DNA from 2 places in the Actinokineospora spheciospongiae genome. Region 2 is predicted to be linked to the other one. Evidence: riboswitches for the same ligand, from Rfam matches in the RefSeq annotation. Region 2 holds a riboswitch; the other holds the start of a gene.
The links. Region 2 has a riboswitch for thiamine pyrophosphate ahead of DFQ13_RS04445 (thiamine ABC transporter substrate-binding protein). Riboswitches for the same ligand answer to the same signal wherever they lie in the genome.
Positions count from the first base shown of each region.

Region 1 (4,506 bases), 410 kb from region 2:
CCGGGGGGTCGGCCCACTACGCCACCGAGGCGTTCGGGCGGGCCGCCGGGTCGGTGGTCGGCTTCTGCATGCTGGCCGCCGGGGTGGTGTCCGTCGCCGCGCTGGCCAGGGCGTTCGCGGGCGACTACCTGCGAGAACTGGTGTCGGCGCCGGTGCTGCCGGTGGTGGTGGTCTTCCTGGCGGCCCTGGCGGCGCTCAACATCCGCGGCGTCAGGGAATCCCTCGGCGCGAACGCGGTGGCGACCGCGGTCGAGGTGGGCGGGCTGCTGCTCATCGTCGGCCTCGGCCTCTGGGTCGTCCTGCGCGGCGACGGCGACCCGGGGCAATTGGCCGAGGTCGGCACGCCGGAGAACGGTGTCGTGGGCGCGACGCTGGCGGGTGCGGTCCTGGCGTTCTACTCGTTCGTCGGGTTCGAGACCTCGGTGAACCTGGCCGAGGAGGTCCGCGACCCCCGGCGCTCCTACCCCCGCGCCCTGTTCGGCGCCCTGCTGACCGCCGGGGTGGTGTACCTGCTCGTCGGCCTGGTCGCGGGCGCCGCCGTCCCGACCGACGTGCTGGCGGGCTCCGACGGGCCGCTGCTGGAGGTGGTGCGGGCGGCGGGCGCGGTGCCGCCCTGGCTGTTCGCCGCGGTCGCGCTGGTCGCCGTCGCCAACGGCGCCCTGCTCACGGGCATCATGTCGTCGCGCCTGGCCTACGGCATGTCCCGCGACGGCCTGCTCCCGCCCGTCCTGTCGCGCGTGCTCCCCGGCCGCCGCACCCCGTGGGTGGCCGTGCTCGCCACCTCGGCGCTGTCGCTGCTGCTGGCCCTCACCGGCGGCGTGTCCGCCCTCGCCGAAACCCTCGTGCTCCTGCTGCTGGTCGTCTTCACCGCCACCAACGCCGCCGTCCTCGCCCTGCGCCGCCGCCCGGACGACATCCCCCACTTCCGCGTCTGGACCGCTGTCCCCTGGCTCGGCCTGGCCTCCTGCCTGCTGCTGTTCACCCAGATCGGGGCGGCGGTCTGGCTGCGCGGGGCCGTCCTCCTGGCCCTGGGCGGCCTCCTGGCCCTGGCGAACGCCCTCCGCGCCCGCCGCACCGAGCCCGCCACGTCCGAGGCCTAGTGCCCCGGGTCGGGGGGCGAACCGCGCAGAGCACCCGAGAGCAATTCGGCGGCTCCCTTCGGGTCGGAGGATTCCGTGATCGCCCGCACCACCACAACCCGAGAGGCCCCGGCTTCCACAACCCGGGGCAACCGCTCCAGGTCGATCCCCCCGATCGCGAACCAGGGCCGCGAAGGCCCAGCCTCGGCGGTGGCCCGGACCAGCTCCAACCCCGGCGCGGTCCGACCGGGTTTCGTCGGCGTGGGCCAGCACGGCCCGGTGCAGAAGTAGTCCACCCCGGCCTCGTGCGCGGCGGCCACGGCCTGCCCGAAGTCGTGCGTGGACCGCCCGATCACCACCTCCTCCCCCACCACCCGCCGGGCCGCCGCCACCGGCAGGTCGTCCTGCCCCAGGTGCAGCACGTCGGCCCCGGCGGCCAACGCCACGTCCGCCCGGTCGTTCACCGCCAGCAGCGCCCCGTGGGCGGCGCACAGTTCCGCGATCACGGCGAGGGCCCGCAGCTCGGGCCCCGCTTCCATCCCCTTGTCCCGCAGTTGGACGACGTCGACACCGCCCGCCAGCGCCGCGTCCACGAAGTCGGCGAGGTCGCCGCGTTCGGTCCGCGCGTCCGTGCACAGGTAGAGCCGCGCGTCGGCGAGCCTGCGCCTGATCTGGTCCCCGTCAAGTCCCGGCATGGCACCGACGCTATCCCCTGGGCCGCCCGGGCGGGTCTGCGCTACGGTGGAGGCCGGTCGCACGGGAGTCCGGACAACGGGCTGAGAGGGAGCACAACGCGCTCCGACCGTCGAACCTGATCCGGGTCATGCCGGCGCAGGGAGCGTGATGAGGAACGTGCAGCGGATCGCCGTCGTGGGTGGCGGTGTCATCGGCCTGGCCACCGCCTGGCGGGTGGCCGCCACCGGCAGGCGGGTCACCGTGATCGACCCCACCCCGGTGCGCGGTGGGGGCTCCTGGGTGGCGGCGGGCATGTTGGCCCCGGTCACCGAGGCGTGGTTGGGCGAGGAGCACGTGCTCGCCTTCGGCGCCGAGTCGCTGGCCCGGTGGCCCGGTTTCGCCGCCGACCTGGCCGACCCGCCCGGCCTGCGCCGCGAGGGCACCCTCGCCCTGGCGCTGGACGCCGCCGACGCCGAGGACCAGCGCCGGTTGGCCGACTTCCTGTCCTCGCTGGGGCGGGAGGTGCGGCGGCTCACCGCGCGGCAGGTCCGCGAGCTGGAGCCGGGCACCTCGCCGGTCCGAAGTGGACTGCTGGTCCCCGGTGACCTGTCGGTCGACAGCAGGCGGCTGCTGCGCTCGCTGGCGGCCCAGGCCACCGCCGAGGGTGTGGGTTTCCACACCGGTCGGGCGGTCTCGGTGCGCGACGGCGGTGTCGAACTCGCCGACGGCTCCACAGTGGAGTGCGACGAGGCGGTGATCGCCGCGGGCGCCTGGAGCCGCGCCCTGCACCCCGCCCTGGACACCCTGGTCCGCCCGGTCAAGGGCGAGGTCCTGCGGCTGCGGTCGCGGCCGAGCGCGCTGCCCCCGCCCACCAGGACGCTGCGCGCGCACGTCGAGTCCCGCCCGGTCTACCTCGTCCCCCGCGACGGCGGTGAACTCGTCGTCGGCGCCACCCAGCACGAGGTCGGCCACGACACCGAGGTCACCGTGGCGGGGGTGCGCGACCTGCTGACCGACGCCGAGCGGGTGCTGCCGGGTGTGCGTGAGTACGCCCTGGTGGAGGCGGTGGCGGGGCTGCGCGCGGGCAGCCCGGACAACCTGCCGCTGCTCGGCCGCCTGGGCCCCGGGGTGCTGGTCGCCACCGGGCACCACCGCAACGGCGTGCTGATGGCGCCGGTCACCGCCGACGCCGTGGTGGCCCTGCTGCGCGGCGACACCCCGCCCGACCACGTGCTGGCCGCGGCCCCGTCCCGATTCCCTGGAGCGACATGACGATCGAGGTCAACGGAACCGAACGAGAGGTCCCCGACGGCGCGACCGTGGCCGACGTGCTGGCCGCCCTCGCGCTGCCCACCTCGGGGACCGCGGTGGCGCTCAACGGCCAGGTGGTCCCCCGCAACGCCCACGCCGCCACGGTGGTGCCCGCGTGGGCGCGGCTGGAAGTCCTCACCGCCGTGCAGGGGGGCTGAGCCGTGGACGACCCCCTGGTCATCGCCGACCGCGAGTACTCCTCGCGGCTGATCACCGGCACCGGCGGCGCCGCGAACCTGGCGGTCCTGGAGCGGGCGCTGGTGGCCTCCGGCACCGAGCTGACCACGGTGTCGCTGCGCCGGGTGGACACCGCGGGCGGCTCCGGCGTGCTGGAGCTGCTGCGGAAGCTGGGCATCGACCCGCTGCCGAACACCGCGGGCTGCCGCACCGCCGCCGAGGCCGTGCTCACCGCCCGCCTGGCCCGCGAAGCCCTGGGGACGAACTGGGTGAAGCTGGAGGTGGTCGCCGACGACCGCACCCTGCTGCCCGACCCGGTGGAACTGCTCGACGCCGCCACCCAGCTCGTCGACGACGGTTTCGTGGTGCTGCCCTACACCAACGACGACCCGGTGCTGGCCCTGCGCCTGGAGCAGGCGGGCTGCGCCGCGGTCATGCCGCTGGGCTCGCCGATCGGCACCGGCCTGGGGATCAACAACCCGCACAACATCGAGCTGATCACCACCCGCGCGGGCGTCCCGGTGGTCCTGGACGCGGGGGTCGGCACCGCCTCCGACGCGGCCCTGGCCATGGAACTGGGCTGCGCCGCGGTGCTGCTGGCCACGGCCGTCACCCGCGCGGGCGACCCGGAGAAGATGGCCACCGCGATGCGCGCGGCGGTCACCGCGGGCAGGCTGGCCAGGTCGGCGGGCCGCATCCCGCGGCGGTTCTGGGCCCAGGCGTCCAGCCCTCCGCGTTGACCCGCGCCCGCCCTGGGCACAATGAGGTATGACGACTTCGGCTGACGGTGACGTCCCCGCCCGCCTGTACCTGGCCATCGGCCGGTTGTCGCGCTCACTGCGCCGCTCGGGCAGCACCGGCATGGGCCACGGCTCGATCTCGGCGCTGTCCACGCTGTCCGGGGCGGGCACCCTCCGCCTCGGCGACCTGGCGGCGAAGGAGGGCGTGGCCGCCCCGACCATGTCCCGCATCGTCGCGGGCCTGGTCGACTCCGGTTACGTCAACCGCGAACCGGACCCGGCCGACCGCCGGGCCTGGCTGGTCACCGCCACCGAGGAGGGCGAGCGGGTCGTCTCCAGCGTGCGCAGCACCCGGATGCAGGAGCTGAGCCGCCGCCTCGACGGCCTCCCGCCCGCCGACCGCGAGCTGCTGATCAAGTCCATCCCGGTCCTGGAGGCCCTGCTGGTCGGCACCCCGGAGGCCCAGTAGCGGCCGGTCAGCCGACGGTCAGTCACCCGTCCGGGACGGGATGACGTGGGTCGGC
Region 1 covers NZ_QHCP01000002.1:590,358-594,863, forward strand. The annotation lists gene DFQ13_RS06380 (APC family permease) at 1-1,100, shown strand, start outside; gene thiE (thiamine phosphate synthase) at 1,097-1,774, opposite strand; TPP riboswitch at 1,826-1,934, shown strand; gene thiO (glycine oxidase ThiO) at 1,923-3,026, shown strand; gene thiS (sulfur carrier protein ThiS) at 3,023-3,223, shown strand; gene thiG (thiazole synthase) at 3,227-3,982, shown strand; gene DFQ13_RS06405 (MarR family winged helix-turn-helix transcriptional regulator) at 4,011-4,451, shown strand; gene DFQ13_RS06410 (MFS transporter) at 4,470-4,506, opposite strand, start outside.
Region 1: linked by a shared signal. The riboswitch ahead of thiO (glycine oxidase ThiO) and the one ahead of DFQ13_RS04445 (thiamine ABC transporter substrate-binding protein) in region 2 are both predicted to bind thiamine pyrophosphate.

Region 2 (4,506 bases):
CGGTCCGCCGAGGCTGAGCCGGGCCATCCAGGACAGGACGTCGAAGACGCTGCCCCGGTCCGGGCTCATCACCATGGCGGTCCGCAGGGCGACCTTGCGGGTGTCGGGGGTGGGCGCCTGCTCCTGGGCCAGTTCCCACCGCTTGGCGATCTCGGCGCTGAACGCCCAGTACCCCGGCACCCCCGGCTCGGCGCCCGCGATGATCCCGGTGGCCTCGTCGTTGGCCCGGTCGAACCGGTGCGCGTAGATCGTCGCGGTGCTCATCTGCAACCACACCCGCGGCGGCGCGGAGGCCTGGGCGATAGCCGAGCCGACGGCCCGCGCGGAGTCCACCCGCGAATCCATCATCTCGCGCAGGTTCGCCTCGGTGTAGCGGCAGCTGACGCTGCGCCCGGCCAGGTTGATCACCGCCGCGCAGCCGTCGACCTCCTCCGCCCAGGGGCCGACGGTGCGCCCGTCCCACCGCACCGATCGGACGCCGCCCCCGAGGTCGACCCCGGCCCGCCTGGTCAGCACGACCACGTCGTGCCCGGCCGCCGCCAGCGCCCGGCTGAGGAATCCCCCGACGTTCCCGGTCCCGCCGGGCAACACGATCTTCATGCGAACACCCCCGCGGCCACGCTACGCCGTTTCGACCGAGCGCGAATCCGCTCCGGAGGGCCTGGATGCCGCCCCGCGCAATGGAACCAGGGGGCGTGGCCCGAAAATGAGCTGGACCCGCCGCCTCGGGACGACCGGGTCCGGGCGCTGTCGGCCGCCAGCGCTGCGCGGGCCTGCTCGACCGGCTCGCCAGTGACCCCGGACCACCTCGCACTGGGCGACCTGGAGTTCCCGGCGGGTGACCTGGGCACGCGCCCCGGGTCCGCGACCCCGGGCTGCTCGACTCCGCCACTCACCGGCCACGGACGTCGGTGCTGGGAGAGGACGCCTGCCCCAGCGTGTTCGAGAAGGCGGCCGCGCTGCTGGAGTCGTGGCCCCGGTCTGCCGGGCTCGCCGGGGCGAACGCCCGTTGAGGTGGGCAGCTCGGGCGCGATAAGTGGGCAAGGTCTCAGGTTTTCACGCTTGCGTGCGCGGGTTGCGGCCACGGGGTAACGGTCACCGAGTGGATCACGACTTCTCACCCATGGTGACCGAACAGCTCGTGGCGATGTTCGAGCGGGACGCCCGTCTGGGCGTGGACACGCTGGTGGAGATCGGCTACGACCCCACCGCGTTCGAGTGGATGATCGAGGAGTTCGGCGCGGTCGGGGCGACGCGGCGGGTGGTGCTCGACCCGACGCCGTCGTTCGGGCTGTGGCGGTTGAAGGATCGGGGGTTGCTCGCGCACAGCGTGGAGATCTCCACCCTGCTGCCCTGGTACGCGCCGCTGTTCGACGAGGCGGTGCGGGACGCGGCGTGGCGGAAGTTGGAGTTGCTGGGCGTGGACGTGCGGGCGGAGGTCGCGAAGGTGGGGAGTCCGCTCGTCGGGGAGGTGTGAGGGTCAGCCCAGGGCGTCGAGGACGGCGTCGATCTCGGTGGCCAGGGCGACGTCGAGTTCGGTGATGCCGCCCTCGCTGTGGGTGCTGAGGGTGAACTTGAGCGTGCGCCAGCGGATGTCGATGTCCGGGTGGTGGTCGTCGCGCTCGGCGATCTCCGCGACGCGGTCGACCACCTGGATGGCCTGGGGGAACGACTCCAGTTCGACCTCCCGGACCAGGGAGCCCTCGCCCCGGCTCCAGTTCGGCAGCGTCCCCAGTGCCTTGCCCTGCTCGTGCTCGCTCAACAGTTCCGCCATGGCCCCCATGGTGGCCCTTCGCGCCTGCCCGCGCTGGGCGTAGGGTCGGGGTCGCCACGGGAGTCCGGTATCGGCCGGGCTGAGAGGAGGGCCACCCAGCCCTCGACCGTACGAACCTGATCGGGGTCATGCCCGCGCAGGGAGGTCCTCGTGGTGTGCACACGCCCGAGGAAGGTTCCCGATGCGCCGACTCGTCCCCCTGGTCGCCCTGGCTGTGGTCGCCGGTTGTTCCGTGGGGGGTGAGGCCCCGGTCGACCGCACCGTCGTGCTGGTCACCCACGACTCCTTCGACGTCGACCAGGCGGTGTTGGACGAGTTCGAGGCGCGGAGCGGGATCACCGTGGAGGCGCGCAAGAGCGGGGACGCGGGGGCGTTGACCAACCAGTTGGTGCTGACCAAGGCGAACCCCATCGGGGACGTGGCCTTCGGCGTCGACAACACCTTCGCCTCCCGGGCGCTCGACGAGGGGGTGTTCGCCGAGTACCGGAGCCCGGAGGCGGACAAGGGGCCGCAGCGCTACGCCGTCGACGGCAGCGGGCGGCTCACGGCGGTCGACGTGGGGGACGTGTGCGTGAACGTGGACCCCGCGGCGCTCGGTGGCGATGTGCCCAAGACCTTCGAGGACCTGGCGGACCCGAAGTACAAGGACAAGTTGGTGGTCGAGGACCCGGCGACGTCCTCGCCGGGTCTGGCGTTCCTGCTCGGGACCGTGGCGCACTACGGCGAGCAGGGGTGGGCCGACTACTGGGGCAGGCTCAAGGCCAACGGCGTGAAGGTCGTCAGCGGGTGGGAGGAGGCCTACACCCAGGAGTTCTCCGGCTCCTCCGGCAAGGGGCCGCGGCCCATCGTGGTGTCCTACGCGTCGTCGCCGTCGGCTGAGGTGGGGGAGGACGGGAAGGCGCGGACCGCCGCGCTGCTGGACACCTGCTTCCGGCAGGTCGAGTACGCCGGGGTGCTGAACGGGGCGAAGAACCCCGAGGACGCGAAGAAGGTGCTCGACTTCCTGCTGTCGGAGCCCTTCCAGAAGACCGTGCCGGAGAAGATGTACGTCTACCCGGCGCGCGAGGGCGTGGCGCTGCCAGACGCCTGGACCGCTGCGGCGCCGTTGCCGGAGCAGCCCGCGACCCTGCCCGCCGCCGACATCGCGGCGCAGCGGCAGCGGTGGATCGAGCAGTGGCGCAGCACCGTCGGGGGCTGAGGCCAGCGGCGGCGCTGGCGTTCGCGGCGGTCCCGCTCGGCTTCCTCGCCGTCTTCTTCGCCTGGCCGGTGGCCGCGATCGTGCGGCTCGGGTTCGGTTCCGGCGCGGCCGGGGTCCTGCGGGTCCTCGGCGAGGGGGCGACGTGGCGGCTGGTGGGGTTCACCCTCGCCCAGGCCGCCGCGTCGACCGCGGTGGCGGTGCTCGCCGGGCTGCCGGTGGCGTTCCTGCTGGCCAGGGTGCCGGGCGGCGCGCTGGTGCGGGTGGCGGTGCTGGTGCCGTTCGTGCTGCCGACGGTCGTGGTCGGGTTGGCGTTCAAGGCGCTGCTGCCCGACGGCGGGGTGGTGGCGATCGTGCTGGCGAACGCGTTCTTCAACGTGGCCGTGGTGGCGCGCACGGTCGGCGGGCTGTGGGCGCACGTGGACCGGCGGGCCGAGGACGCGGCGCGGGCGCTGGGGGCTTCGCGGTGGCGGGCGTTCACCTCGGTGACCCTGCCCGCGCTGACCCCGGCGCTGGGGTCGGCAGCGGCGGTGGTGTTCCTGTTCTGCGCCACCAGTTTCGGGGTGGTGCTGCTGCTCGGCGGCGCCCGGCACCGGACGCTGGAGACGGAGATCTACCTGCGGACCGTGGAGCTGCTGGACCTGCCGGGCGCGGCGGCGCTGTCACTGGTGCAGTTCCTGGCCGTGGTGGGCGTGCTGGTGGTCGGGGCCGTGGCGCGGCGGCGGCGGGAGAACGCGCTGAGCCTGCGCGGTCAGGCGGAAACCGTGCGGCGACCGCGCGGTGGGGAGTGGGTCGCGGCCGGGCTGGGCTACGCGGTGGTGGCGTTGCTGGTGGTGCCGATCGTGACGCTGGTGGTGCGCTCGTTCGCGGGCGGGACCGCCGGGTACCGGGCGCTGGCCGGGACCGGCTTTCGGGGCTCGTTGCAGGTCACCGGCCTGGAGGCGGCGCTGAACTCGGTGCGGGTGGCCACGGACGCGACGCTGCTGGCCCTGGTGCTGGGGGTGCTCGCCTCGGTGGCGCTGGTGACGCTGGGGCGCAGCCGGGTCCGGCCGGGGGTGGTGGAGGCCGTCGACACCGCGCTGATGCTGCCGCTGGGCGTCTCGGCGGTGACGGTCGGCTTCGGCTACCTGGTCACGCTGGACGCGCTGCCGGGGGACCTGCGGACCTCGGCGGCGCTGGTGCCGCTGGCGCAGGCGCTGGTCGTGACCCCGCTCGTCGTGCGGACGCTGCTGCCGGTGCTGCGGTCGGTCGACGAGCGGCTGCGGCAGGCGGCGGCGACGCTGGGGGCGGGGCCGTGGCGGGTGTGGCGCGAGGTCGACGTCCCGCTGGCCGGGCGGTCGCTGCTGGCCTCGGCGGCCTTCGGGTACGTGGTGGCGCTGGGGGAGTTCGGTGCCACCAGCTTCCTGGTGCGGCCGGACACCGCGACGCTGCCGGTGGTGATCGGGCGGCTGGTGGCGCGGCCGGGGGAGCTGAACAACCAGATGGCCTACGCGGCGTGCACGCTGCTGATGGGGGTGACGGTGGTGATCGCGCTGCT
Region 2 covers NZ_QHCP01000002.1:180,001-184,506, reverse strand. The annotation lists gene DFQ13_RS04465 (epimerase) at 1-600, opposite strand, end outside; gene DFQ13_RS04455 (hypothetical protein) at 1,124-1,477, shown strand; gene DFQ13_RS04450 (4a-hydroxytetrahydrobiopterin dehydratase) at 1,481-1,774, opposite strand; TPP riboswitch at 1,821-1,934, shown strand; gene DFQ13_RS04445 (thiamine ABC transporter substrate-binding protein) at 1,956-2,972, shown strand; gene DFQ13_RS04440 (ABC transporter permease) at 2,948-4,506, shown strand, end outside.